Regions from separate parts of the Micromonospora salmantinae genome, predicted to be linked through region 3. Evidence: riboswitches for the same ligand, from Rfam matches in the RefSeq annotation. Region 3 holds a riboswitch; each other region holds the start of a gene.

Region 1 (9,655 bases), on a different contig from region 3:
ACAGCGCGAGCAGGTCGCCGACCTGCCGGTCGGCCTCGGCGGGGTGCCGGAACCGGCCGGCCGGGTTGAGGGTGTATTCGTTACGTCGCCCGACCCGGGTGCGGTGCAGGTAACCGCCCGCCTCCAGGTCGGCGACGATCGCCTGCGCGGCCCGTTCGGTCACCCCGACCTCGGCCGCGACGTCGCGCAGCCGGGCCGTCGGATCGCGGGCGATGGCCAGCAGGACGTGTCCGTGATTGGTGAGGAACGTCCAGTTCCGCCCGCCGCCGGTGTCGTCCGTCACCGTGCTCGCCATCGTGTTACCGCCTTTCCGGATGTCCGTCTGCCCTCGCGAGAGTCTGGTCCGCCGTGCCCCGGGACGGTTGCCCAGGGGGTGGTCGGAGTCAACGTATGAAATCTAAATCACGCATACCTTGACGCATCTTACGGTGCGTGTGACGGTGGAGCGCGAGCCAGCGCCCGCCGCCCGGCCGGCGGAGAGCCGGTTTGACCAGGTCAGATGCGTCGAGACGAGGTGCGGGATGAGTCATACCGGGAGCTCCGGCGGTCAGCCGGGTCCGCAGCGGACCACCGACCGGGCCACCGCGCTCAGCGAGCCGACCCGGGCGTACGCCGAGCTGGTCGCCGGCAACCGGCGCTTCGTCGATGGCGCCCCACGCCACCCCAACCAGGATGCCGGGCACCGGGCCGCAGTGGCCGACGGGCAACACCCGTTCGCGGTGATCGTCGGCTGCTCCGACTCGCGGCTGGCCGCCGAGATCATCTTCGACCGGGGCCTGGGCGACCTGTTCGTGGTTCGCACCGCCGGGCACACCGCCGGCCCCGAGGTGCTCGGCAGCGTCGAGTACGCGGTGACAGTGCTCGGCACCCCGCTGGTGGTGGTGCTCGGCCACGACTCCTGCGGTGCGGTGCAGGCCGCCCGGGAGTCCGCCGCGACCGGTACCGCGCCGAGCGGCCATCTGCGCGCGGTGGTCGACGCCGTGCTGCCCAGCCTGCGCCGCGCCACGTCCGAGGGCGTGGACGACATCGACGGCATCGTCGACATCCACATCGCCCAGACCGTCGAGACGTTGCTCGGGCAGTCGCCCGTGCTGGCCGACGAGGTGGCGCGGGGGCGGTGCGCGGTGGTGGGGGTGTCCTACCGGCTGGCCGCCGGAGCGGTGCGCACGGTGGCCGCCGTGCCGGCCGGCTTCGCGACATTGGAGCCCTCGGCCTCGACCGAGTCGACCGAACCGGCCGCGCCTGCCACCGTCTGACGCGACGAGGGCCGCTCCGCGTCACGCGGAACGGCCCTCGTCGGGGATCGTGCGGGTCAGAGCAGCGACATGTGGACGTGGTCGGTGTGGTTCGACGGCCCGCTGTACGAGCTCCAGCCGGTGGCCGGGAACCAGATCTGCCGGTTCCAGATCACGTAGTAGATGCCGAGCCGGTCGGCGTTACGGATGAGGAACGCGGCGACGTTGTTGCCGTACGTCCGGGTGTCGTTGTTGTGCCACGGGGAGAACCCGCTCTTCTGTAGCGACCAGTCGCAGGCGCGGCCCTTCGGGTGCTCCCACGGCCCGCCGGGGCGGTAGCAGCCGACGAACCGGTTGAAGCCGGCCGCCTTGACCTCCTTGTACGCGTGCAGGGTGCGCGGCGTGACGCAGCCGGACGTGGTGGGGTCGTTCTCGCTGCACGACTGGGGCTTCCAGTCACCGTCGGCCGTGCGACCCGGGCCGATCTTCGCGACCTTGGAGGTGGCATCCACCAGGCCGCCGGTGAAACCCTTGCCGCCGACGAGGGAGAGCGCCTTGTCGGCCTCGCTCTTGCGCTTCGCCATCAGGGCGGTCTGCTTCTGCTGCTCCCGGACCTCGGTGTCGAGGGCGAGCTTGGCCTGCTCGGCGCGGGCCTTCACCTCGTTGACCTCGGAGAGCTTCTTCTCGTTGACCATGTTCATCTCGTCGAGCATCCCGGCGCGCTGGACGAACGAGTCGGGAGCGTCGCTCTCCAGCAGCATCGCGACAGCGCCGATCCGGCCGGTCCGGTACGCCTGGGCGGCGATCCGCCCGACCTGCGGGGCCAACGCGTCCAGGTCAGCCTTGGCCCGGTTGACCTCCGCCGCCAACTCGCTCTGCCGCTTCTTGGATTTGTCCAGCTTGGACTTTGCGGCGGAGTAGTCGCGGTTGGCCTGCTCGATGACGTCGTTGAGCAGCTTGGGCTCGCCGTCCTCCTCGTGCCCGGACGGTGTGGGGTTCGTCGGGGCGGCGTGCGCCGGGAGCGGCCCGGCGAGCACGGTAAGTGCGGCGATCACGGCCACCACGGGAGTCAACCAGCGGCGTAGGGGTGCCGTCACAATGTTCCCTTCCGTCGACCGCCGACCGGGTTAGCTGACGGGTTCGGGGCGGAAGTGGCCCCTACCGCTGACGCGGATTCACCCCAGGCACCTGGGTCCCCGGCTCGCCGGTTGGCGATTGGGCGGTGGCACCGCAGGCGCCGCTTCGCGCCTTCATCGGTAACCGGCAGCGAGGTTACCCGAGAGTCGACCGGCTGAGCTATGCCTGGATGCCGACCAAAAGCGTCATTTCGCCATAGCGTTGAGTGACCAGTGACGCGGTTCTCAGGGTGGATGCCCGATCTGGTCACGCTGAGGAGTGTCACCATGCCGTATCCGTGCTCCTGTTCGACTCCGGCCACCGGTCGGTGGCCTCTGATGGGGGTGCGGTCCGCGTCCGGTCCGGCTCGTCGGAGCCGGCCGTACGCGGTGAGCTGAGTGCGGCCAGTGCCTCGCTGCGGTCCGGCTGGGGCCGGGGCGCGGGAGCGTCGGTGGACGCCGTGCCATCGGTACGCCCGGCGGCGGTCACCACCGCGGCCAGCCCGGTGGTCAGCGGCACGGCGGCGATCAGGCCGAGGGTGGCGACCGCGCTGCGGACGATCTCCTGCGCGAGGAACTCGCTGGTGAGGATCTGCCCGATCGGCCGCGAGTCGGCGGTGAGCAGGAGCAGCAGGGGCAGTGACGCGCCCGCGTACGCCAGCACGATGGTGTTGACGGTGGAGGCGATGTGCGCGCGGCCGACCCGGGTGGCGGCACGGTACAGCTGCAACCGGGTCAGCCCGGGGTTGGCGTTCGCCAGTTCGGTGACGGTGGCCGCCTGGGTGACCGTCACGTCGTCGAGCACCCCGAGCGATCCGATGATGATGCCGGCGAGCAGCAGACCGTGCAGGTCCACGTCGCCCTGGAACATCGACAGGGTGGTGGCGTCCTCGCTGCCGAAGCCGGTGAGGTGGGTCGCGGCCGTGGCGATGGTGGCGAGCACGCCGGTCAGCACCAGGCTGCCCAGGGTGCCGAGCACCGCGACCGAGGTCTGTGCGGTGACCCCGTGGGTCAGATAGAGCACCACGAACATGATCAGGGCCGCGCCGACCACCGCCACCAGCAGCGGTGACCTGCCCGCGCTGATGCCCGGCAGCACGAAGGTGAGCAGGATGGCGAAGCTGGCGGCCAGCCCGGCGAGCGCTGCCAGACCCCGCCACCGACCGAACGCGACGATCGCGGCCGCGAAGACCACCGCCAGCCACACCATCGGGGTGCCGCGTTGGTGCTCGGCGATGTTCCAGTTGCTGACGGTGGGCTCGATCGGATCGGCCAGTTCGACCAGGACGACCTCGTCGCCGACCTCGACCCGGGGTGCGCCGGGCCCGTCGGGCACCGGTGTGCGCACCTGCTGGCCGGCGGTCGGCCCGTCGTCCACCCGGACGTCGACAGTGCCGCACCGCCCGTCGCCGACCCTCGGTGTGCCCTCCGGAACCGACGGCACCGGCGGGCACGGCTCGCTCACCACCCGGGTGACAGTGCCGGGGTAGCGCGGCACGTCCGCACCACCGTCGGTCTGCGGTGACCCGCCGCGCGGCCAGAGCAGCACTGCGGCCAGCACGGTGGCGACGAAGAGGGGTACCACCGTCACGACGAGGATCCGTCGCACCCGTGGTGGGGCGGACGGAGCGGGGTGAGTGTGGTCGGCGGCCAAGGTGAGACTCCCAACGATCCGGTGCGGGATACGGGTCAGCGGGCCGGGCGGTTCACCGTTGCGGTGGAAACGCGGCGGACGGCGGGGCGGATCGCTGCCTGACGACCGCTTGATCACGGACGGTCAGTGCTCGGCCCGGTCGGCCGGGGGCGCCGCCACGACGTGGCGGCGCCGGTGCCCGACTGTGCAGCGGCATTCGGAGGGCCATCGTGGGAGATGCTAGCCAGCCCTCCCGGGGGTTGCAGGTCGTGGCGGAGTGTCGGGCGGCCGAACCGCTCGCGCGGCGGTCTCCGAGGCGGCATGTTGGAGCCGCCCGGCCGGTGGCCGAGGCGGTCGCCGCCGACCTCGGCTTCCGACCTGGGGTCGACGAGGTCTTCGCCGAGGTGCTGCCGGCGGCGAAGGACGATCGGGTGGCCGAGCTCCAGCGGCGGGGGTTGGTCGTGGCGATGGTCGGTGACGGGGTGAACGACGCGCCGGCGCTGGCCCGGGCGGACGTGGGTATCGCGATCGGCGCGGGCACCGATGTGGCCATCGAGTCCGCCGGGGTGGTGCTGGCGTCCTCGGACCCGCGCGGGGTGGGTGCCGTGGTCCGGCTGTCCCGGGCGTCGTACCGGAAGATGCGACAGAACCTGGCCTGGGCGGCCGGCTACAACGTGGTGGCGCTGCCGCTGGCCGCCGGGGTGCTGGCCTGGGCCGGCGTGGCGTTGAGCCCGGCGCTGGCCGCGGTGCTGATGTCGGCGTCCACCATCGTGGTGGCGCTCAACGCGCAGTTGCTGCGCAGGGTCCGTCTCGACCCCGCGCCGGACTGAGCCCGGTCAGCCGCGCTTCATGAGCCGGCCGACCGCCGCCATCATCTCGGTGGCCATCTCGTCGGCCCGACCCTCGGCGGCGCCCTCGTGCATGCAGTGCCGGGCGTGCCCGTCGAGCAGCCCGAGGGCCACCTTGTCGAGGGCGGCCTGGATGGCGGAGATCTGGGTGAGCACGTCGATGCAGTAGCGGTCGTCGTCGACCATCTTCTCGATGCCCCGGACCTGCCCCTCGACGCGGCGGAGCCGCGCGAGCAGCTGGTCCTTGCTGGCGGTGTATCCGCGGATCGGGGTGGGTGCGGTCATGTCGACAAGGATAGCGTACCCCCAGGGGGTATGGTACGGTCGGTTCTGTTGAGATACCCCCACGGGGTACCGGTACCGCGAAGGAGACGATCCAATGGTCAACACGACGTACCAGGTGCAGGGCATGACCTGCGGGCACTGCGTCAGCGCGGTGAGCGCCGAGGTCGGCGCCATCGCCGGCGTGCGTGACGTCCAGGTCGACCTCGCGGCCGGCCGGGTCATCGTCAGCAGCGATCAGCCACTGGACACCGCTGTCGTCCGAGCCGCAGTCGACGAGGCCGGCTACGACCTCGTCGACGCGTGATCGGCGGGCCGACGTGCGCACCGTGACGAGACTGGCCGGGTTCGCCGTCGGCCTGGCGGCGATCTTCGGCGCCACCTACGGGATCGGCCGGGTCGTCGACACCGCCCCGGTCGCCGAGAGCCGGCACGACGATGCCGCCACCACCCCGACGGCGGACGAACGGGGCGGGACGGCCGACCGGCTCCCCGGCGGGCTGCTCGTCTCCGACCGGGGCTACACCCTCGAACCGGTCGACGCCCCGGCCGACGAGTTCGCCTTCCGGATCGCCGGCCCGGACGGCCGCCCGGTCACCCGGTACGACGTGGCGCACGACAAGCAGATGCATCTGATCGTCGCCCGTCGGGACCTCTCCGGCTTCCGTCACGTCCACCCCGAGCTGGCCCCGGACGGCACCTGGCGGGTCGACACCCCGCTGGCCGGCCCCGGGCAGTGGCGGGCGTTCGCCGACTTCACCCCGACCGGGGGCGAACCGCTGACCCTCGGCGTGGACGTGACAGTCCCCGGCGAGTTGACCGAACGGCCGTTGCCCGCTCCGGCGACCAGCACCACCGTCGACGGCTACACGGTCACCCTGACCGGAGCGCCGCAGCCCGGCCGCACGTCGTCGCTGACAGTGACCGTCAGCCGGGACGGTCAGCCGGTCACCGACCTGGAGCCCTACCTGGGCGCGTACGGGCACCTGGTGGCTCTACGTCGGGGTGATCTGGCGTACCTGCACGTGCACCCGGACGGAAAGCCCGGCGATGGGCGCACCCGGCCCGGTCCTGCCGTCACCTTCCTCGCCGAGGTGCCCTCGGCCGGCAGCTACCGGCTCTACCTCGACTTCCAACACGGCGGGCGGGTGCACACCGCCGAGTTCACGGTGGTCGCCGGCGCTGCCCCGACCAAAGGGGCCCCCACCCCGAGCGGGCCCGCACCGACCGGCGGGGCCGACCACGGCACCCCCGGGCACGGACACAACTGACGGGACCAGAAGATGACCACCACCAGCAGACCGCTGCCCGAGGCGCCGAACCGGATCGAACTGGCGATCGGCGGGATGACCTGCGCCGCGTGCGCCGCCCGGATCGAGAAGAAACTCAACCGGATGGACGGGGTGAGCGCCACTGTCAACTACGCCACCGAGAAGGCGACCGTCCGGTACGCCGACGGCGTCACGCCGGACGACCTGATCGGGACCGTGCAGAAGACCGGTTACACGGCGGCGCTGCCGGCCCCGCCCAGCGCCGAACCCCCGGTGGACCCGTTGCGGGGGCCGCGTACCCGGCTCTGGGTGTCGGTGGCCCTGAGCGTGCCGGTGGTCCTGCTGGCCATGGTCCCGGCCTGGCAGTTCGACTACTGGCAGTGGTTGTCGCTGACCCTGGCCGCCCCGGTGGTGGTCTGGGGTGGGCTGCCGTTCCACCGGGCCGCCTGGACCAACCTGCGGCACGGCGCGGCCACCATGGACACCCTGGTGTCGCTCGGCACCCTGGCCGCGTTCGGCTGGTCGCTCTGGGCGCTCTTCCTCGGTGACGCGGGGATGCCCGGCATGACGCACCCGTTCAGCTTCGACATCACCCGGACCGACGGCGCAGGCAACATCTACCTGGAGGCGGCCGCCGGGGTCACCGTGTTCATCCTGGCCGGTCGCTTCTTCGAGGCCCGTTCCAAGCGGACTGCCGGCGCCGCACTGCGCGCTCTGCTCGACCTCGGGGCCAAGGAGGTGACGGTGCTGCGTGACGGCGTGGAGACCCTGATCCCCGTGGACCGGCTCGCCGTCGGTGACCGGTTCGTGGTCCGCCCCGGGGAGAAGATCGCCACCGACGGGGTGGTCGACGAGGGCACCTCCGCTGTCGACGCCAGCATGCTCACCGGTGAGTCGGTGCCGGTCGAGGTCGGCCCGGGTGACGGCGTGGTCGGCGCCACGATCAACGCGGGTGGGCGGCTCATCGTCACCGCCACCCGGGTCGGCGCGGACACCCAGCTCGCCCGGATGGCCGACCTGGTGGAGCAGGCGCAGAGCGGCAAGGCGGCCGTGCAGCGGTTGGCGGACCGGATCTCCGGGGTCTTCGTGCCGATAGTCATCACCCTCGCCGTCGGCACTCTCGGTTGGTGGCTCGGCACCGGGGCCGGTCCGACCGCCGCGTTCACCGCCGCCGTGGCCGTGCTGATCATCGCCTGTCCGTGCGCGCTCGGCCTGGCCACCCCGACGGCGCTGCTGGTCGGCACCGGTCGGGGCGCTCAGCTCGGCGTACTGATCAAGGGCCCGGAGGTGCTGGAGTCGACCCGCCGGGTGGACACCGTGGTGCTCGACAAGACCGGCACCGTGACGACCGGCCGGATGACACTGGTGGACGTGGTGCCGGCGAGCGGCGTGGACCGGGCCGAGCTGCTCCGGCTCGCCGGGGCGGTGGAGGCCGCCTCCGAGCACCCGATCGCCCGTGCGGTCGCGGCCGCTGCCACCGACGCGGGCGCGCTGCCCCCGGTGACCGCCTTCGGCAACCTCGAAGGGCTGGGGGTGACCGGCACTGTCGACGGGTTGGCAGTGCTGGTCGGCCGGGTCCGGCTGCTGCGCGAGCGTGAGATCGACGTACCGCCGGAGGTCGAGTGGGCCGTGCGTGACGCGGAGGCCGCGGGCCGTACGGCGATCGTCGCCGGCTGGGACGGACAGGCCCGCGGCGTGCTCACCGTCGCCGACGTGGTCCGGCCGACCAGCCGGGCGGCGGTGGCCCGGCTGCGCGGGCTGGGGCTGACCCCGGTCCTGCTGACCGGGGACAACACCACTGTGGCTCGTGCGGTCGCCGCCGAGGTGGGCGTCGACGAGGTGATCGCCGAGGTGCTGCCGGCCGGGAAGGTCGACGTGATCAAGCGGCTTCAGGCCGAGGGGCGGTCGGTGGCGATGGTCGGTGACGGGGTCAACGACGCCCCGGCGCTGGCCCAGGCCGACCTGGGGCTGGCCATGGGCACCGGCGCTGACGTGGCGATCGAGGCAGCCGACCTCACCCTCGTCCGGGGCGACCTGGACGCGGCGGTGGACGCCATCCGGTTGTCCCGGCGCACGCTCGGCATCATCCGGGGCAATTTGTTCTGGGCGTTCGGATACAACGTGGCGGCCCTGCCGTTGGCCGCCGCCGGGCTGCTCAACCCGATGATCGCCGGCGCCACGATGGCGCTGTCCTCGGTCTTCGTGGTGGCCAACAGCCTGCGCCTGCGTCGCTTTCGTCCGGCCGCTGCCGATCTGTGACGACGGTAATGGTTGGGCCGGTGACGGCGGGGGTACCTCTGTGGTTGTAGCGACGCTCGCAATGGAGGTTGGCATGGCTTTCGACGACAAGATCAACAACGCCACCGAGGACGCGACCGGCAAGCTGAAGGAAGGCGCCGGTCGGGCCACCGACAACGAGCAGCTGGAGGCGGAGGGTCGCGCTGACCAGTCCACCGCCAAGCTCAAGCAGGCGGGCGAAAAGATCAAGGACGCCTTCAAGAGCTGACGTACGACGTACCCCGCACGCCGGGCCGGTGATCATCACCGGCCCGGCGTGCTGTGTGTCCGGCCTCTCTCGCCGACCCTGAGATCCCCCTGATTCTGTTTTCCGTCCGCACCGCAGCTCGCCGGCACCTGCTAACTTTCCTTGGCATGTGCAAGGGCTGGTTATGAGCACCGCCTCACCGCCGACCGGCGACGACCTGGTCCGGGTGCTGGCCACCCTGGCCAACCCGCACCGGCTGCGGGTCGTCGCCGCGCTGGCCCGCGAGCGTGCGTACGTCAGCGGGCTGGCCCGGCAACTGGGCATCAGCCGGGCGCTGTTGCAGGTCCACCTACGGAAGCTGGCGGCGGCCGGGCTGGTCACCGCCCGCCTGGAGTTGTCGGAGGACGGGAAGGCCATGAACTACTACGAGGTGGAGCCGTTCGTGCTCACACTCACCCCCGCTGTCATCGCGGCGGCGGTCGAGACGCTGACAGTGCCCGAGTCGGGCGAGCAGCCGGGAGCACAGCGATGAGCGAGCACGACTGGACCGAGGTGGTCGGCGCGATCGGCATCTTCGCCTTCCTGATCAGCGTGGTCACTGTGACCGTCGTGCAGCTCGCCAAGACCCGGCGGGCCCGGTACGAGGCGGACCGGGCGGACGACTACCGCCGGCTCGCCGAGACGGCCGCTCAGGCCCAGGCGGAGAACGCCCGACTGCTCGCCGCGATGGACGGCCGGCTGGGCGGGATGGAGACCCGGATGACCACGCTCGAACGCGTCCTGCGC
Region 2 (9,655 bases), on a different contig from region 3:
CCATGCCCGTCGCCGGGTTCCGCAGACCTGGCTGATCCACCTCGCGCGACACGACGGCCCCCGGTCACCGACCGGGGGCCGTCGTGGTTCTCAGCGGGGGGCGCCGACCGGGGACGGCAAGAGCTGCACGTCGGCGAGGTCGACGTACATGATCCGGTGGCCGAACTGGATCTGCGCGTACCGGTTCTTGCCGCGAATCACCGTCCAGTCGCCGGGCGAGGAGCCGTCGAACGTGCTGGCCCGGTAGTACTCGCCGGCCAGCACCGCGCCGACGGCGTACCGCTGCCCGGCGGCCAGGGTGTACTGGAGCGGCGAGATCGCCTGGTAGAGCACCCCTTCCGGGTACGCGGACTGCTCCGGGTACGCCCTTCCGTAGACCGGAACGGTGGTCCGTCCGGGCTTCGGCGTGGCCACGACGCCGACGGTCCAGCTGGCGGTCGGCGCGGACGCCGGGTTGTGGAACCAGGCCCGCTGCCCGAGGTACCAGATCGCCGTCCAGTCGCCCTGCCGTCCGGCCAGCGCGTACGTCTGCCCGGCGGACGCCCGGGCTCCGTGGTCCGACACCGCCATCGTGTTCGGGCTGCCGTCCGGGCGGAGCGCGACGTCGTTGACCAGCGGCGCGTCCGCGGACGGTGCGCTGCGCAGCACCACCGCCGAGGAGCCGCGTGGCGCGCAGGGCACGCCCGGGGTGACGCAGCCGGTGAACGCCGGCTGGTTGGTGGTGTGGTCCGGGTCGATCCGGACCATTCCGGTGGCCGGGGTGCCGGTGTCCAGTCGAGGTGCGTGCAGCAGGTCGAAGTAGTGCGTCCAGTCCCAGTACGGGCCCGGATCCCAGTGCATTCCCCGCACGGTCGAGGGGATGGTGCCGGGCACGTTGTCGTGGCCGATGATGTGCTGGCGGTCCAGTGGGATGCCCAGTCGCATCGCCAGGTGCCGGACCAGCTTCGCCGAGGTCCGGTACATCGCCTCGGTGTACCAGGTGCCCTGCGCCGCGAAGCCCTCGTGTTCCAACCCGATCGACTTCGCGTTGACGTACCAGTTGCCGGCGTGCCAGCCGACGTCCTTGGTCTTCACGTGCTGGGCGATGTGCCCGTCGACGGAGCGCAGCGAGTAGTGCCAGCTCACGTAGGTCGGATCCTGGACCAGTTGCAGGGTCGTGGCCCAACTCGCCTCGGTGTCGTGGATGACGATGTACTCGATCTTCTGCCGCGCGGGCCGGTCGGAGAGGTCGTGGTTGCCGTAGTCCCCGTCGCCGAACGCCTCGTAGGGCGCCGGGATCCACTCGCAGGAGATGGTGCGGGGGCACTCCACCCCGTCCGGGCGGGCCAGCCGGCGCAGGCCCAGCCGGTCCAGCCAGGAACGCTCGGGCCGCACCGCGCGGGCCGGCAGGGTGATCCGCTGGCCGTCGTCGGTCACCCGGGCTTCGCCCGCGCCGATGGTGGTGAAGACCTCGTCGGCGAAGGCCGCCGCGGCGTCGGCGCTGTCCGCGCCCGAGTAGCGTGCCACCGCGCCGTACCAGGCCGCCGGGTCGGTGTCCGCGCCGACCGGCGCGCCCAGATCCCTCTGGTACGCGCTCAGCAGCGCGGCCCCACCCCGGATGTTGAGGCCCGCGTCGGTGCGCAGTGCCTCGGGGGTGGCGCCGGTCAGCGTGGCGGCGGCGTCGACGGTCTGCAACGCGGCGGTGGATGGCGCGGGTGCCTCGACCGGCCGGGGCGCGGGTACGCGGGCGGTGCGGGAGTCGTCGCCGCGTGGGTCCTCGGCGCCGGCGTCGTGGTGGCCGCGTCCGGGTAGGGCGGCCACGTGCCGCGCGTCGGTCAGGTGCATCGGACCGTAGCCGCCACTGGTGCTCGGTGTACCGGCGTTGGTGTCCCAACGGGACTCCAGGTAGGAGACGCCGAGCAGCACGACGGCCGGCACGCCGTACTCGGTGGCCGCTGCGGCGTACTGCTGCTGGCGGTCGGTGATGGGCGCTGCGGCGGCCGGGCCGACGGAGAGTGGCACAGTGGTCGCGGCGGCGACCACTGTGGCGGCGAGCAGCCCGCGCCAGCCGGTCGACAGGGTTGGATGGTGCATCGAACCCCCTAGATTCTCGCGGAGTGAGGTCAGGTCACCATCGCGCCGTCCGGGAGGTCGCGTCAATACCTTTCTATCTATCGAAGTAGATGGAAAGAATTCTTCACACACGGTCGGTTGCCTCGTTCAATCCGTACGGAGTGTCACTGCCGCACGGGTTGCGGATCGGTAACAGACGTCTCTACTCTGGTCATTTGTTGGCCCGACAGCAGCTCCGCCCAGCCCGGGCGGTAACGGACCGACACCGCCGAGTCGTTTCCGAGCGAACCGGGGACCCAGGTCCCTCGGGGTGAATCCGCAGCCACTGCGGTAGGGCGCCGACTTCCCGCCCGAACCCGTCAGCTAACCCGGTAGGCGGTCAGGAAGAAGGAGTACGGAACCCCGGTGGCACTCCATGCCCCGCGGCCGTCGTCCGAGCGGTCGGCATCAGCCGGCCCGGCGTCGATCGTGCCGCGCCCACGCTGGTCCCGCTTCACCACCGCACTCGCCGCGCTGGCCGGCATCGCCGTCGTTCTGACCGGCAGTGCCACGGCGGCCCACGCCGACCCGTCCGTCGCCGAGATCGAGCGCCAGATCGACGCCGACTGGAACAAGCTCGAACCGGTCATCGAACGGCACAACGCCACCCGCACCGACCTCGCCGCGAAGCGCAAGCAGGCCGATGCGCTGGCCGCCCGGATCACCCCGCTGGAGCGTCAGGTCGACGCCGCGATGGACAAGGTCAGCGCCCTGGCCGTACGCGCCTACATGGGTGAGAACGTCTCGACAGTCAACGCGATGCTGGGGAGCCGGTCGCCCAGCGAGGTGGTCGGTCAGCTCGAAATGCTCGACCGCTTCGCGCACAACCAGCAGAAGGACGTACGCCAGGTGGCCGACCTGCGCGACCAGCTGGCCGCGCAGAAGGCGCCACTGGACGAGATGGTGGCCCAGCTGACCCGCACGGAAGCTCAGCTGGCGGCGAAGAAGAAGCAGATCAACGACGAGATCGACCGCCTGCAGAAGCTGCGCCTCAAGGTGTACGGCAGTGGCGGCGGCGGTCCGCTGCGCCCGGCACCCTGCCCGGGCAGCTACCCCGGCGGCGCCGCGGGCACCGCTGTCAAGTTCGCCTGCGCGCAGATCGGCAAGCCCTACGTCTGGGGTGCCGAAGGCCCGAACTCGTACGACTGCTCCGGGCTGATGCTGGCCGCCTGGGCGAAGGCCGGCGTGTCGCTGCCGCACAACGCCGCCGCGCAGAGCCGGGTAACCAAGAACGTCAGCAAGGGCGACCTGCGCCCCGGCGACCTGGTCTTCTACTACAGCGACATCCACCACGTCGGCATGTACGTCGGCGGCGGCTGGGTGGTGCACGCCTCGCAGGCCGGTCAACCGGTCAAGATGAAGAAGGTCGACGACGGCCCGATCCACAGCTACGGCCGTCCAGGCTGACCCCGAGTGATCGAAGGGCCCGTCGCGATCCGTCGCGGCGGGCCCTCGTCGTCTCGGGGCCAGCTGCTGAACCTCAGCGGGTGGGCCAGGTCCGCCAGTGCTGCCAGGCGCGGCTGGGTGTCGGCCCCCGCTGGCCCTGGTAGCGCGAGCCGTAGACCACCGAGCCGTACGGGTGCTCGGCCGGCGAGGAGAGCCGGAAGATGCAGAGCTGCCCGATCTTCATGCCCGGCCAGAGGGTGATCGGCAGGTTCGCCACGTTCGAGAGTTCCAGCGTCACGTGACCGGAGAAGCCCGGGTCGATGAAGCCGGCAGTGGAGTGCGTGAGCAGCCCGAGCCGGCCCAGGGAGCTCTTGCCCTCCAGTCGGCCGGCGAGCTGGTCACCCAGCGAGATGACCTCCAGCGTCGAGGCGAGCACGAACTCCCCCGGGTGCAGCACGAACGGCTCACCGTCGGGGACCTCGACCGCCGAGGTCAGGTCGTCCTGCTGCATCGCGGGATCGATGTGGGTGTAGAGGTGGTTGTTGAAGACCCGGAACAGCCGGTCGAGTCGGACGTCGATGCTGGACGGTTGGACCAGGGTGGGCTCGAACGGCTCCAAGCCCAGCGTGCCGGCCTTGATCTCGGAGACCAGGTCGCGGTCGGAGAGCAGCATCGGACCACCATAGCCGCGCTGCCAAAAGTGGCCGGATTCGGTGCCGGTGACCAGCGCGTCGAGGTCGCTGCTCGTACATTTGTTCGATAGAATGCCCACATGGCTTCCTGGTCCGAATTCGCCGCCGACGAGCCCCGACTCGCCGACGGGATCCGCGTTCTCCTCCAGCAGTACGGGCCGGGCTTCGGCTATCTGGCCACGGTCCGCGCCGACGGCGGGCCCCGCGTCCATCCGGTCTCCCCGGTCATCACCGCCGAGGGGCTGTTCTGCTTCATCATCGACTCGCCGAAGCGCCGCGACCTCGAACGTGACGGCCGTTACGCGCTGCACTCGTTCCCGGCGGAGGAGAGTGACGACGAGGCGTACGTGGCAGGGCGCGCCCGTCCGGTGACCGATCCGATCCGGGTGGCGCAGTTGGCGCAGAGCGCCCGGGCCGAGCCGCAGGTCGACTGGCGGCTCTTCGAGTTCACCGTCGACGTGGCCATGCTCACCCGCCGCGAGCAGCACATCGCCGGCATTCCGGGCCTCGCGCCGAGTCGGCCGGCCGTTCGGGTCTGGCTCGACCCAAACGCCCCGTCGGCGGTGGCCGCGCCCCTCGCCGTCCCGCAGGCGCGCCCGACCCGCCTCAGCCGTGACGTTCAGTGCACGGCCGCCTGACCACAGCTCAAAGATCATCGGTGCCGGCTCCGTACCAACGGAGCCGGCACCGCCGTACGCACCGGCCCGCCGCCGCCGAGATCAACCCGGGGTCGACCCGGGCGGAGCGGGGTGTGGACAGCTACGGCCTCCGGGGGTACCTGGGTGCACGGGCTCGACGACTCGGGTACAGTGGTGCCGCTTGCGGGTGTAGTTCAATGGCAGAACATCAGCTTCCCAAGCTGACAGTGCGGGTTCGATTCCCGTCACCCGCTCCACTGCGAAGGCCCTGGTCAGGACGTGAGTCCCGGCCGGGGCCTTCGACGTTCACGGTGAGGTTGGCTGAGACGTCCGCGTACCAGCGGGGCGGCACGCGGAAGGTGCGGGCTCGCGGCTCAGGTCGACAGCGAGCAGCGGGCGTTCGACGTCGGTCATCGTGGCCGCGTCGGCCACGAACAGGTAGGTGAGCCAGTCTTCATCACTGATGGGGGCGTTCGCGTCGATCAACTGCTTGACGGTCGCCTCGCTGTAGGCGAGGTCGTCGGGTTGCGGCAAAGGGGACACGACGAAGATCCTCCACGCCGCCAGGCCCTATCGGTAGTCGGCGAAGATTCGACGTTCCACGCCGTCGACGGTGACCGGGCCGCCGTGGGGAAGGATCCACTGTGGTCTGGTGTGACCGAATGGGACCCCGACGCAGACGACCGCCTCGGGGTTGTACCGGGCCACCATGTCGACGACAGTGTCGCGCTGTTGCTCGCGGAGCCGTACCCGATCCGCGGCCGGGGGTCGGCGGGTGTGGTCGGAGACCGGCGGACGGGCGACCAGGACCGCGTCGACGGCGCTGAGAAGACCGCGTTCACCCAGTGATCGGACGATCCAGCCGACCTCGCGGGCGGGGAGAAGCTCCTCCGACGTCTCGATGATCAGCACCCCGCCGTGCAGGACCTCCGGGGGAAACGGGAAGCGTCCCGCCGTCAGGATCCACTGGATGACTTCCAGGCAGCCACCCCAGGTGGGGCCGGTGACTGCGCGCGGCGGCCCGTACCAGCTCCACGGCTCCGTCGGTTCGCGCTCGCCGAACGACGTCAACGCCTGCGGATCTGCCCAGTCGATGCCGATGTCCTCGGACTCACCCGGGTCGGTGATCTCCAGCCGTTCCCCGGTGAGTAACGCCGCTCGCAGCGACCGGACGTGGATGTCGTCGACGGCAGGCCCGGGGCCGAGGTGCACCTGGGAGGACCCGCCGTAGAAGCTGGCGATGCCGAGGCCCCAGAGCCAGTGGTGCAGGTTGGTGTTGTCGCTGGTGCCGAGGAACGGCTTCGGGTCGGCGCGGGCCAGGTCGGCGTCCAGGTGGGGGATGACGGTGATCTGGTCGTCGCCGCCGACGACGGCGAGAATGCCGCGTACCTGGGGGTCCGCGAAGGCGGCGTTGATGTCCGCCGCCCGCGCTGCCGCGCTCGCGCCCACCTGGCGGGTGGTGGGGTATTCGACCGGAACGAGGCCGGTCAGGTCGGCGAGCCGTCGCATGGCCTGCTCGTGGATCCCGGGATAGGCACCGGCCGCGGCGAAGGACGGTGAGAGCACCGCGAGGTGGTCCCCCGGGCGTGCCTTTCGAGGACGAACAAGCTTACGCTTCATGTCGAGATCCAACAGGTGCGCCAGCCGGTGCGCATCTCATTTCGAGACGCGTTCCAGGAGAACCACGGGGATCTCCCGGCGTGCCAGTGGGCCGGGAAGGCGTGGTCGACCGCCGTCGGCGGAGCGGGCATCGGCGACACGGATGCCTTTCGTGTTCATGGCAGGATCTGCCAGGTGCAGGTCGGGATGCTTGGTCCATTCGAGGTTCGCACGGACGTCGGCACCGTCATCGACGTGCCGGGCGCGCGGCTGCGCGGGCTGCTGACCGCCCTCGCGCTCAGCCCGGGTCACGTGGTCCCGAAGGGGACCCTCGTCGACTGGATCTGGGGCGAACATCCGCCCAATGACGCGGTGAACGCCCTGCACCGCCTGGTTTCCCGGCTTCGGAAGGCGCTGCCGGAGGGGTCGATCGAGGGACAGACGGACGGCTACCGGTTGATGGTCGAACCTGACGTCGTCGATGCCGTACGGTTCGAACGCCTCGTCGGCCTGGCTCGCGATGATGAGGGCCCGCAGCGGGTACGACGGTTGCGCGAGGCCCTCGACCTGTGGCGCGGTGCGGCGATGCAGGACGTCGGTCTGGTCGACAGTACGGCGCTCGACGCGGCGGTCACCCGACTCGACAGGCTGCGTCTGACGGCCCTGGAGGATCGCTTCGACGTTGAGATCAGTCTCGGCCACGGTCCGGAGCTGGTCGCGGAACTGACCGACCTGGTGGCCGCGCACCCGGTGCGGGAACGGCTGGTTCTCGGGTTGATGCAAGCCCTCGCCGCGAGCGGCCGCGACAACGAGGCGCTGCTCGTGTACCAGCGCACGAGTGAGGCCCTGGCCGACGCGCTGGGCGTCGACCCCTCGCCGGAACTCTCGGCGTTGCACGTCGCGCTCCTGCGGGGCGAGGTGCGACGGCGCGCGGAGGGCCGGAAGACGAACCTTCGTGCCGAGTTGAGCAGCTTCATCGGCAAGGACGAGGCCGTTGCCGCGGTCGGCGCGCTCGTCGCCGAACATCGGCTCACGACCCTGATCGGGCCGGGTGGCTCCGGGAAGACCCGGCTGGCCACGGAAACCGCGCGCAGAATGCTCGACGACCTGCCGGACGGCGCCTGGCTGGTCGATTTCGCTGCGATCGGCGCGGACGGCGACGTGGTGCAGGCGACGCTTGCGGGGCTCGGACTCCGGGACGCTCTGCTCGGCGAGCCACCGAGCATGGAGTTGGTCGACCGGCTCGTCGCCGCGATCCGCGAGCGGGAGGCGTTGCTGATCCTGGACAACTGCGAGCACGTGATCGAGTCGGCGGCGGTGCTCGCTGACCGGCTGCTCGGGGAGTGTCGGCGACTGCGGATCCTCGCGACGAGCAGGGAGCCGCTCGGCATCACCGGTGAGGCGCTCTGGCCGGTCGCGCCACTGGCCCTGCCGGACGCCGACGCCGACGCCAGCGAGATCGAAACCTCTCCGGCTGTCCGACTGCTACGGGACCGAGCGGTCGCGGTGCGGCGGGATCTGGCGGTCGACGCCTCCACGCTGTCGACGATGGCGCGGATCTGTCGGGCGCTGGACGGGATGCCGCTGGCGATCGAACTGGCCGCCGCCAGGTTGCGCACCATGTCCATCGACCAGCTTGCCAGGCGGCTCGACGATCGGTTCCGCCTGCTGACCGGCGGCAGCCGTACTGCGTTGCCCCGGCACCGGACGCTGCGCGCGGTGGTCGACTGGAGTTGGGAGCTGCTGACCGACGCCGAACGGACGGTGCTGCGCCGGCTGTCGGTGTTCTCGGGCGGGGTGAGCCTGGAAGCGGCCGAACGGGTCTGCGCCGGCGACGAGGTCGAGCAGGATGACGTGCTCGAGTTGGTCACCGCGCTGGCCGAGAAGTCGCTGTTGGTCGCCGAGGGCGGCGAAGCCCCGCGCTACCGGATGCTCGGCACGATCAAGGAGTACGCCGTGCACCGCCTCGCCGAGGCGGGGGAATCGGACCTGGCTCGCCACGCGCATCTGGCGTACTTCACCGAACTGACCGAGACCGCAGAGCCGCAGCTTCGCCGCGCGGACCAGGTGAGATGGCTCACCACTCTCGAAGTCGAGCACGACAACATCGGTGCCGCCATGCGCGGTGCCCTCGCTGCCGGCGAAGCCCACGCGGCCATGCGGTTGGCCGCGGGTGCCGGCTGGTACTGGTGGCTCGGTGGCCACCGGACCGAAGGCATGGAGTTGATCACGGCGGCCACCGAGACGCCTGGTGAGGTCAGCGACGAAATCCGGGCCACTGTGTACGCGCTCGTCGTGCTCTTCATCAACTCGGGGCCTGGCGACGAGCACCAGGCGGCGGAGTGGATCCACAAGGCGTACGAGTTCAGCCAGCGCAGTAACGGGGGCCACCCGGGGACGGCACTCGTCGTCCCGCTGGAACGGATGTTGCGAGCCCCGGACGCGATCCTGCCCGCATGGGAACCGCTGCTGAACGACGAGGATCCCTGGGTACGCGCACTGGCCCGATTGCAACTCGGCAAGATGCGGATCATTTTCGGCCAGGACGGTCCGGAGGTGGACGAGTATCTCGTGGCGGCGCTCGCCGAGTTCCGGGCACTCGGCGAACGGTTCGGGATCTCATTCGCCCTGACCGAGCTGGCGGAGCTGATTGCCGTACGCGGTGAGTTCGTCGGTGCGTGCGAGCTCTACGAGGAGGCGACCGCGGTCGTCACCGAGGTCGGCACCGTCGAGGACATCATCCGGATGCGGTCCCGGCAGGCTCAGCTGTACTGGTTGCTTGGCGATGAGAAGTCCAGCGCGGCTGCCATGGCCGAGGCGCGGCGATGCGCGGAGCGGGTCACGTGGCCGGGTGCGTTGGCCGTGCTGGCTCTGTCACAGGCGGAACTCGCTCGCTGGAGTGGCGATGCCGAAGAGGTGGGCCGGCAGGTCGGTGTCGCGACGACCCTGTTGCGCGATGAGGCGAAGCAGGCGTACATCCGCGTGATGACGCACGACCTGCTCGGTTATGTCGCGGACGATCTCGGTGAGGCGCGCAGACACCACTCCTCGGCCTGCGTGGCGGCCGCCGAGACAGGGCACGCACCCTCGATAGCGCGGGTTATCGTCGGCGTCGCGGACCTGGCGCTGCGCCTTGACCAGTACGAGCACGCCGCCCGGTTGCTCGCGGCCAGCAGCGGTGTGCGCGGACGGCAGGATCATTCCCAGCCGGATGTGGCCCGGATCGAGCAGGAAGTACGGCGCCGCCTC
Region 3 (9,655 bases):
ACCAACGACGGCGGGAGACGGTGTGCTCAGCAGCGATACCTTCAGCTACACCGTCCAGGCCCGGTGCTCACCCGCCGAGGCGGCAACGTTGCTCAGCGACCTGACCCGGCAGGGCGAGCTGCATCCGCTGATCGTCCGGGTTCGCCGGGTGCCGCCCCGGCCCGGCGCCCAGGCCAGCTACACGATCAACGACCGGTTGGCGGCGGGTCCGCTGCGCTTCCGGACCACCTACCACGCGGACGTGCTGATCAACGAGGCCGACGAGATCGTCATGGTGGCCCGCCAGTGGCCGGCCACCACAGTGCGAAACCACACCCGACTGCGCGCCGAGCCGGACGGCCTGGTCCGCATCGACGTCGAGATCACCCTGACCGCGCCGACGCCGCTGTTCCGGTACGCGTTCCGCCAGGCCCAGGCCGCTCATCTCGCCCTCGCCACCCGGCTGGGCGCCGCCCTCGACCGCACCGGCACCCCCCCAAACCCGGCCTGACCAGCCCCCCGCCCCGCCCTGCCCCGCGCCGCCCCCCTGCGTCGATCTTGCAGTTTCGGTTGTCGATATCGGTGGGATGCCACATGTGTCGGGACAGTAAGTGCAAGATCGCGGGGCAGGGCGGGGCGCGACGTGCTTGGCGGGGGTTGCGTCTAGATCGTTGTTGCGGCGCGATCACGGGTTGTGCGGGCCGCTCGGGTGGCGGGACGCCGGCCCCACGGCTTGTAGGTGGACAGCACAGTCGCGATGACCATCAGGCTGGTCGACACCGCCGGCGCGATGACCAGGTCGGCGCGATCCCGGGCGGGCAGGGCGGCCCCGACCGCTCCGGCGTGACGCAGGTTCGGGGTGAGCAGGAACAGCACCAGCCCGACCATCACCGTGGTCAGCACGAGCTTGACCAGCACCCAGCGGTGGCGCAGCAGGCCCCACGGGGTGAGCAGTGAGCTGGCGACGCCGATCAGCCAGACCAGGACGCTCAGCGGCGCGAACAGCACAGTGCCGACCAGGGCCGTGACCGGATAGACCACCGCCGGGTCGGCGCCCCGCTGAACGGCGATGCCGAGGGTGAGCAGCACCAGGTCGGCGCCGAGCCAGCCGAGCGAGGTGACCAGGTGCAGGGTGAGCAGCGCCTTGCGGGTGCTGGGTCGGATCCGAGGCATACCGCGATGCTGCCCGCCGACCGCTGCCGGGTCGTCCGACGAGCGACGACATCAGGGGTACGCCCGGCGACGTAGCCCGGCCCCGGACGCACGTGATGCCTGTGAGCCACCGGGGTGACTCACAGGCATCACGACGCGTGGGTCAGTAGACCGACAGGTGTACGTGGTTGGTGTGGTCGGTCGACGGGGTGCCGTGCGCCCCGCTGTACGACTTCCACCCGCTGCTGGGCAGCCAGATCTGCCTGTACCAGATCACGTAGAGCACGGCGAGCCGGTCCGCGTTGCGGATGAAGTACGCGGCCAGGTTGTTGCCGTACGTCTTGTCGCCGCCGGTGGCGTCCCCGCCGAAGCCGCCCTTCTGCGCCGCGAAGTCGCAGGCCCGGCCCTTCGGGTGTTCACCGGAGCCGCTGGGGCGGTGGCACGAGACGTACCGGGTGAATCCTGCGGCCTTGGCCTGGTTGAGCGCGTGCAGGGTGCGTGGGGTGATGCAGCCGTTGGCCGGGGTGGGGTCGTTGACGCTGCACGACTCGGAGGGCCAGGAGCCGTCGGAGTTGCGCGGTGCGGCCTTTGCGTTGGCGCTGGAGGTGCCCCGGTTGGAGCCGCCGTCGGCGGTGGTCTGCGGTTTGGGTGTGGTGGCCACGGTCAGGGCCCGTTCGGCCTGCTCCTTGCGCTTGGCCATCACCGCGACCTGCTTGCGCTGTTCGTTGATCTCGCCGTCCAGGGCGATCCGGGTGCGGTTGGCCTTGTCCTTGCTGTTCAGCAGGTCGCGCAGCACCCGGTCTTCGTTGGCCGCCACCGCGTCCAGCGCGGCCGCCCGGTCCATGAAGCCTTCCGGAGTGTTGCTGTTGAGCAGCGCCGACATCGCACCGAGCCGGCCGGTGCGGTAGGCCACCTCGGCGATCTCGCCGACCTTGCCGTTGCGCTGGCCGATCTCGACCTCGATGGTCGTCAGCTGGGTGGCGAGCTGCTTCTGCCGTTGCACGGAGGTGTCCAGGGCGCGCTTCGCGTCCAGGTAGCCCTTGCTGGCCGCCTCGAGTTGGGCGCGCAACGCCGGGGTGCCGCCCTCCTCGTCGGAGTCGGGTGCGGCGGCCCGCAGGCCGGTCGGGGGGGAGGCCGAGGCGGTGCCGGCCGGAAGCGCGACGCCGAGGGCGAACATCGCGACGATCAGTGCCGCCAGTCGGGCGGCGGGTGGTCGTGCTGGTGCCACTGCGCATGTCCTTCCGTCAGCCGCCGACCGGGTTAGCTGACGGGTTCGGGACGGAAGATCCCTACCGCTGACGCGGATACACCCCAGGAACATGGTTCCCCGGTTCGCCCAGTTGGGCGATTAGGCGGCGACCGCCACCGGCGCCGGGAGGGCGCCGCCTGGTGGAGGCCGGGACCGAGCCTACCGGTGCGGATGGGGCCGCTGCAGCCAATGTGACGGACGGTGCGTGCGTCAGCACGGAAAATTACGGCTCCGTCACCATTCGATGGAGCCGCACGCTCCGGAAGCGGCGCCGGGCTCGATCTGCAACGTCGCGTGCTCGATGCGGAAGTCGTCGTGCAGGGCCGTACGCGCCGCGGTGAGCACCGCGCCGACCTCCGCGCCGGGTGCCATGGTCAGGTGAGCGGAGGCCACCTCCATGCCCGAGGTGAGCGTCCAGACGTGCAGGTCGTGCACCTCGACGACACCGGGGACGGCGGCGAGCCGGTCGTGCACGGCGGTCACCTGGAGGTGTTCCGGGGCGGCCTGCACCAGGATGCGGACGGCGGCGCGGGCCAGCCGCCAGGTGCGCGGAAGGATGAACACGCCGATGGCGACCGCGACCAGGGGGTCGGCCCACCACCAGTCGGTGACGGTGATGAGCAGCGCCGCGCCGATGACGCCGAGCGAGCCGAGCAGGTCACCGAGCACCTCCAGGTAGGCGCCCTGGAGGTTGATGCTCTCCCGGGCTCCGGCGCGCAGCAGCGCGAAGGCGGCGATGTTGGCGAGCAGGCCGAGCACGGCGACCGCGAGCATCGGGCCGGCGACGACCTGGTGCGGGTCGCCGAAGCGGCGGATCGCCTCGATCACCACGTAGATCGCGACGCCGGAGAGCAGGACGGCGTTGGCCAGCGCGGCGAGCACCTCGAGTCGGTAGAGCCCGAAGGTGCGCTGCGGGTCGCCGGTGGCCCGCCGGGTCGCCGTGATGGCGGCGAGCGCCATCCCGATGCCGAGCACGTCGGTGAACATGTGCCCGGCGTCGGAGAGCAGGGCGAGCGAGCCGGTGTGCAGGGCGGCCACCGCCTCGACCACCATCAGGGTGGTGAGCAACCCGAATGCCGCCCAGAGTCGACCTCGGTGCTGGTGTGCGGCATTGGCGACGGACCCATGGTGGTGGTCATGACCTGCGCCCACGAGAACCACCTTCCGCCGCTGGTCGGGACCCGGTCAAATGTATGCTCACATCGCTATGTGTGCAAGTGTACGGACAGCGCCTTGCGCCGGCGGCAGTCGGCACGCGTCAGCTGGTCGGGTCGATGGTGGTGAGCCGCTGGGTGGCCCGGGAGAGCGCCACGTACAGGGTGCGCACCCCGGCGCCCGGATCCGCCCGGATCTCGCTCGGCGCGACCAGCACCACCCCGTCGTACTCCATGCCCTTGGCCTCCAGGCTGGTCACCACCTGCAACCTCGGCGCGCCGAGCGCGCCCAGCCACCCGGCGACCTCGTCCCGGCGGGGGACCGGCGTGATCACCCCGACCGTCCCCTCCACCTCGGCCAGCAGGCCGGCGGCGGCCTCCACTGTCGCGGTCTCCAACCCCGTCGCGGGCACCACCAGCTCCACCGGCTCGACCCCGGTGGAGCGGACGGCGGTCGGCAGCGGCAGGTCCGGGTAGAGCCGACGGATCTCCGCCGCCGCCACCGCGAAGATCTCCGCCGAGTTGCGGTAGTTGGTGGTGAGCGTGAAGTCGTGTCGCTTGCGCCGGCCCAGCGCCTGGTCGCGGGCCCGGGTCAGCTCCTCCGGATCGCCGGTCCACGCGGTCTGCGCGGGGTCGCCCACCACGGTCCAGGAGGCCAGTCGGCCGCGTCGACCGATCATCCGCCACTGCATCGGCGAGACGTCCTGCGCCTCGTCCACCACCACGTGCGCGTACTCCCGGTAGTCCTCCGGACGCTCCCGGGCCGCCGCGCGGGCGGCCCGCTGCCGTTCACCGAGGGTGCTCAGCTCACGGACGCCGCCGGCGAGCTGGAACGGATCGCGTCGCGCGCGGGCCGGCTGCGCGGGCTTACCGAGCAGCGCGTCCAACTCGTCCAGCAGTGCCACGTCGGCGATCGTCAGCCCGGCCGGGTCCAGGTTCCGGTACGCGGCGTTGAGCAGCCGGATCTCCGCCGAGGAGAGGATCCCCCCGGCGTACCGGCGTAGCCGGTCCGGTTGCGCCAGCCAGCCGAGCACGTGTCGGGGGTGCAGCCGAGGCCACCACGCCTTGAGGAACTCCCGGAACTCCGAGCGCTCGGCGATCTCCGCCTCGAAGGCCGGTTGCTCCGGCAGCCGACCGCTGCTCAGCTCACGGGCCTGCGCCCAGAGCGCGGCGAACACCCCGTCGAAACCGGCCCGGCGCACCTCGTTGCGTCGTGCGCCGCGTTGCAGCGCGCGGTCCCGGATCCGGTCCAGCGCGGCCCGGTCCAGCCGCAGCAGCGTGCCCCGATAGAGCAGCCGCAGCTCACCCGGGCCGCCCGGCACCGCGTCGCGGGCCGCCCGCTCCAGCACCCGGCGCATCCGCAGCGAGCCCTTCACCGCCGCCACCTCGGGCGGGTCGGGGCGGGTGGCGGTCATCCCCGGGAAGAGGGTGCCCAGCGAGTGCAGCGTCGCGGTGTCCTCACCGAGCGACGGCAGCACGGAGCCGATGTACTCGACGAAGACCGACGACGGGCCGACCACCAGGATGCCGCCGCCGGCGTAGCGGCTGCGGTCGGAGTACAGCAGGAACGCCGCCCGGTGCAGGGCGACAGCGGTCTTGCCGGTGCCGGGGCCGCCCGCGACGATCGTCACCCCGGAACCGGGCGAGCGGATCGCCTCGTCCTGCTCCCGCTGGATGGTCGCCACGATGTCGCGCATGCCCCGGCCGGTGGCCTTGGACAGGGTGGCCAGCAACGCGCCGTCACCGACGACAGTCATCCCCTCCGGGGCGGCCGTCGGGTCCAGCAGGTCGTCCTCGATCCGGGTGACCCGCTCGGCACGGGACTGGATGGTGCGCCGCCGCACCACGTCCAGCGGCTGCGCCGGGGTGGCCTGGTAGAAGGCGGCCGCGGCCGGCGCGCGCCAGTCGACGACAAGCGTGACGGCGTTCTCGTCGCGGATCCCCAGTCGCCCGACGTGCAGCACCTGACGGTCGCGCAGGTCCAGCCGGCCGAAGACCAGCCCCTCGTGCTCGGCGTCCAGGGTGTGCCGCCGCTGCGCCGCGTGGAAGACCATCGCGTCGCGCTCGACCAGAGCGCCGTGCGTGCCCACCCGGGCCATCCGGTAGCCGTCACGCTCGGCGCGGACGGCCGACTGCCGCAGCTCGGCCAGTCTGGCGTACACCCGGTCGAGGTGTCGTTGCTCGACGGCGATCTCCTGCTCCAGGCCGGTCTGGTCGGTCAACGCACGCTCCTTCAGAGGTCGCCGGCAGGCGGCGGAAACCGCGCGGGCCAACCGAGAAGAGTACGGCCCTGGACCCGACCCGCCGCGCCCGAGGTGCGCGAACGTGCTCAGGCACCCGACCCGGCGGGGGCCGCGCCACGGTGGGACGGCGACGATTCGGCGAGCACCCGGCGTACGACGGCGGTGAGCGCGGCGTTGACCTCGTCCGGACGTTCCATCATCAGCATGTGCCCGGCGCCCGGGCAGACGGTCAGCTCGGTGGCCGGCAGAGCGGCCGCGATCGACTCGGCGCACGGCGGTGGGGTCAGTCGGTCCCGGTCGCCGACCAGGGCGGCGGCCGGCAGGTGGGCCAACGCGGCGAGGGTGTCCAGTCGGTGCTGGGTGCCGATGGAGGCGCGGAACCCACCGATCGAGCGCAGCGAGGCCCGAGCCACCGCCGACGTCACCAGGCGGATGTCGGCCGGCTCGCAGCGGTCACCGAAGAGCATCCACCGGATGCTCGGTTGCAGCGCGTTCAGCAGTGCCCGGGGCGCGCGCCACGAGCCACACCGGGCCAGCACGCCGGCGCCGGTCGTCTCGGCCAACCGGATCAACCGGGCGATCCGCGGCGAGAGCCCGTAGACGGTGTGCGTGTGCCCCTCGGCGGTGGTCGAGACGAAGACCAGGCCGGCGGTACGGGCGGCGAAGTGCGCGGGGTGGCGGTGGGCGTACTCCATGATCGTCATGCCGCCCATCGAGTGCCCGACCAGCACCACCGGGCCGGTCGGCGCGACAGCGTCGATCACCGCGGCCAGGTCGTCACCCAACTGGGCCACTGTGGCAGTGGGCAGCGCCATGCAACTGGACCGGCCGTGCCCCCGCGCGTCGTAGGCGACCACCCGCACCGCACCGCTGAACGGCGGCGCCGTGAGCGCGTCGACCTGTCGGTGCCAGGCGCGCCCGTCCAGCGTCCAGCCGTGCAGCAGGATGGCGGTGACCTGGGCATCCGTCGGACCCGTCGCCTCGACGTTGAGCCGTACGCCGTCCGGCAGACCGACCTCGAACCGCTCCGGCATCGCCACCTCCCCAGGGCCGCCCAGTACCACCAGCACCTCCGGTACCCGGCGGTAACACCGGCTACCCGCCATGACACCACGCCAATCACGCCGGGGCGAAGATTCCCGACCTCGCCCGTGCCGGACGGCGGCGGGCCAAGCTGAACGGCATGGGGTCGTCGGGAGCGCCCATGGGTGCGACGTCGGGGCAGGGGCGGCAGGCCGGCGGTACGCCCCGCGCCGCGCTGGCCGACCTGCTCGCCGGCAATCGGCGGTTCGTCAGCGGCCAGCCGGTGCACGGACACGACGTCACGGCCGCCGCCGCGGCCTCCGGCGACCAGCAGCCGTACGCAGTGGTGCTGGGCTGTATCGACTCCCGGGTGCCGCTGGAGGCGATCTTCGATCAGACCTTCGGCGCGATCTGCGTGATCCGTACCGGGGGGCACGTCCTCGATCGCGCGGTCTGCGGCTCGATCGAGTACGTGGTCGGCCAGCTCGGCGTACCGCTGGTGATGGTCCTCGGCCACGAGCGGTGCGGCGCGGTGCAGGCCACTGTGGAGGCGCTGCGCACCGGGCAACGTCCCGGTGGGTCGCTGGCGCACCTGGTGGACGAGATCGCCCCGGCGGTGACCGAGGCGGGGCTCGACGATCCGGCGGTGCAGCCGCTGGCGATCCGCCGGCACGTCCGGCGCACGGTGCGCACCCTGCGCGAGGACGTCCTGCTGGCCGGGTCGGTGGCCGCCGGCCGGGTGGCAGTGGTCGGCGGCCTCTACGACCTGGCCACCGGCGAGGTCGCCCTGCTCGATCCAGGCTGACCCGGCCCGCCGCGCAGCCCTCCGGACGTGCGAAACCGCCCGGCGGGACTTCCCGGCGGGCGGTTTCGTTGGTGCGGTGGGGGAGGGCTCAGCCCTCGAAGACGCCGGCCGCGACCAGGCGCTTCTCGGTGGCCTCCCAGCCGTCACCCGGGTGGGTGGCAGCCAGGTTGTTGATCTCCGCCCGGATCTTGGCGGCGTGGCCGGCGGCGGCCAGCACGCGGATCTCCTCGACGAAGGCGTCGGAGTCCGTGCGCAGGTGCGCGGTCTTGCCGTTGGTCAGGTTCCGCACGTAGGCGTGCTTGCCGCCGTTGAGCGGGATGAGGTACTTGAACTCGCCCAGCACGCTGAGGGCGCCACCCTGGCCAGCCTGGCCGGCCCGGACGGACGCGCGCGCGGTCTTAGAGGTGTTGCTCGCCACGGAGGTACTCCTTGCAAGACGTACGGGAGGACTGGACGTCCGGGGGCTGTGTGCGGGTCGTACGTGACTCGACCCGCGAAGGTGTAACGCGGCATAAGCCGCCGGTGGAACTGTACAGGACCACGACATCATGCTGGTCGTCGCGGTGTCCTGAGAGGCAACGGCGACCACCCGTCCGGCTATTCCACCCGGCGATTTTTCCGATTCCCTGGCGCACCACGCGTCACAGGAGTCATCATGTGTTGCAGCAGCCACCTGGGTGGACGAGGTCGTAGGGGAAGACGCACCTCGCTCTCCGGGAGGTCACCGTGCCAACGCGTGGCGTCGTATACGTCCATTCGACCCCGCTCGCCGTGTGCTCACACGTCGAGTGGGCGATCGCGCGCGTCCTAGCCGCGCCGGTCAACCTGCAGTGGACGGGTCAGCCCGTCGACCCCGGCGCACGCCGGGCCGAGTGCGGGTGGACCGGTCGTCCGGGGACGGGCGCCGAGCTGGCTGCTGCCCTACGGCAGTGGCCCATGATCCGTTTCGAGGTCACCGAGGAGCCGAGTCCCGGTGCCGACGGTGAGCGCTTCATGTACGTGCCGGCCCGTGGCCTGTTCCGGGCAACGGTCGGCGTGGCCGGCGACATCCAGCTCGGCGAGGACCGCCTTCGGGCGCTGATGGCGGCCTCCCGGGCCCCCGAGGCGCTGGCGCACGCCCTCGACAAGGCGCTCGGCACGGCGTGGGACGCTGACCTGGAGCCCTACCGGTACGCCGGCGACGGCGCCCCGGTGACCTTGCTCACTCGGGTTGGCTGACCCGGTCGGCCGGCCGCTGGCCGTGGGCCGTCACACCGGTGACGACCGGTAAGGTCAAGTTGCCCCGATAAGGGAGAAGCTGGTGGGATGGGCGGCGTGTCGAATCGCCCGTGGCGCGCCAGTGTCGCTGTCGCCGCCCTGACCGCCCTGCTCGTCTCCGGCTGCTCAGGTGACCCGGAGCGTCCCACCCCGACGCCCAGCCCGGTCGGCACGTCCGCGGGCCCGAGCGTCCCGGCCGCGCCGCCGGCCAGCGACCCCGCCGGCCGCGCCGCCGCGCTGGTGGCGACGCTGTCCGACGAAGACCTGGTCGGCCAGGTGCTGATGCCGTACGCGTACGGCGACTCGGCGACAAAGGTCTCCGCCGGCTCGGCGGCCGGTAACCAGGCCCTCGCCGGGGTGGACACCCCCGCCGACATGATCGCCAAGTACCGACTGGGTGGCCTGATCCTGGTCGGCTTCAGCGCCGACGACCCGACCAAGGGCAACCAGGAGACCACGAACGTCGACAACCCCAAGCAGGTGCACGAGCTCACGGCCGGGCTGCGAACCGCCGCCGGTCGGCTCGCCGCCGGTTCGGCGCCGCTGCTCATCGGCACCGACCAGGAGTACGGCGTCGTCACCCGCGTGACCGACGGGGTCACAGTGCTGCCCAGCGCCCTCGCGGCCGGCGCGGCAGGTGACCCGAAGCTCACCGAGGCCGCCTGGCGGGCCGCCGGCGCCGAGTTGGCCGCGATGGGCATCAACATCGACTTCGCCCCGGTGGCCGACGTGCTGGCCACCCGCAGCACCGTGATCGGCTCCCGGTCGTACGGCGCCGACCCGAAGCAGGCCG

Evidence for each region. A riboswitch is a leader RNA that binds a small molecule or an ion and turns the genes downstream of it on or off. The one in region 3 is predicted to bind cyclic di-AMP.
Region 1: another riboswitch for cyclic di-AMP. It lies ahead of PSH03_RS26375 (coiled-coil domain-containing protein); the one in region 3 lies ahead of PSH03_RS24425 (coiled-coil domain-containing protein).
Region 2: another riboswitch for cyclic di-AMP. It lies ahead of PSH03_RS22085 (C40 family peptidase); the one in region 3 lies ahead of PSH03_RS24425 (coiled-coil domain-containing protein).

The regions. Positions count from the first base shown of each region.
Region 1 covers NZ_JAKKFG010000043.1:56,239-65,893, forward strand. Annotated here, with positions in the region: gene PSH03_RS26365 (helix-turn-helix transcriptional regulator) at 1-295, opposite strand, end outside; gene PSH03_RS26370 (carbonic anhydrase) at 522-1,256, shown strand; gene PSH03_RS26375 (coiled-coil domain-containing protein) at 1,313-2,332, opposite strand; cyclic di-AMP (ydaO/yuaA leader) riboswitch at 2,337-2,467, opposite strand; gene PSH03_RS26380 (YibE/F family protein) at 2,634-4,004, opposite strand; partial or broken gene PSH03_RS26385 (HAD-IC family P-type ATPase) at 4,247-4,813, shown strand; gene PSH03_RS26390 (metal-sensitive transcriptional regulator) at 4,820-5,116, opposite strand; gene PSH03_RS26395 (heavy-metal-associated domain-containing protein) at 5,211-5,420, shown strand; gene PSH03_RS26400 (DUF8832 domain-containing protein) at 5,434-6,384, shown strand; gene PSH03_RS26405 (heavy metal translocating P-type ATPase) at 6,397-8,643, shown strand; gene PSH03_RS26410 (CsbD family protein) at 8,717-8,890, shown strand; gene PSH03_RS26415 (ArsR/SmtB family transcription factor) at 9,054-9,401, shown strand; gene PSH03_RS26420 (hypothetical protein) at 9,398-9,655, shown strand, end outside.
Region 2 covers NZ_JAKKFG010000031.1:19,753-29,407, reverse strand. Annotated here, with positions in the region: gene PSH03_RS22095 (C40 family peptidase) at 1-35, shown strand, start outside; gene PSH03_RS22090 (N-acetylmuramoyl-L-alanine amidase) at 91-2,073, opposite strand; cyclic di-AMP (ydaO/yuaA leader) riboswitch at 2,309-2,444, shown strand; gene PSH03_RS22085 (C40 family peptidase) at 2,521-3,498, shown strand; gene dcd (dCTP deaminase) at 3,572-4,150, opposite strand; gene PSH03_RS22075 (pyridoxamine 5'-phosphate oxidase family protein) at 4,250-4,807, shown strand; tRNA gene PSH03_RS22070 (tRNA-Gly) at 4,991-5,064, shown strand; gene PSH03_RS22065 (DUF6924 domain-containing protein) at 5,114-5,350, opposite strand; gene PSH03_RS22060 (LD-carboxypeptidase) at 5,378-6,316, opposite strand; gene PSH03_RS22055 (ATP-binding protein) at 6,602-9,655, shown strand, end outside.
Region 3 covers NZ_JAKKFG010000042.1:122,292-131,946, forward strand. Annotated here, with positions in the region: gene PSH03_RS24415 (SRPBCC family protein) at 23-490, shown strand; gene PSH03_RS24420 (hypothetical protein) at 643-1,152, opposite strand; gene PSH03_RS24425 (coiled-coil domain-containing protein) at 1,295-2,359, opposite strand; cyclic di-AMP (ydaO/yuaA leader) riboswitch at 2,365-2,496, opposite strand; gene PSH03_RS24430 (cation diffusion facilitator family transporter) at 2,615-3,532, opposite strand; gene PSH03_RS24435 (HelD family protein) at 3,639-5,756, opposite strand; gene PSH03_RS24440 (alpha/beta fold hydrolase) at 5,864-6,811, opposite strand; gene PSH03_RS24445 (carbonic anhydrase) at 6,982-7,605, shown strand; gene PSH03_RS24450 (hypothetical protein) at 7,694-8,023, opposite strand; gene PSH03_RS24455 (DUF3145 domain-containing protein) at 8,332-8,823, shown strand; gene PSH03_RS24460 (glycoside hydrolase family 3 protein) at 8,911-9,655, shown strand, end outside.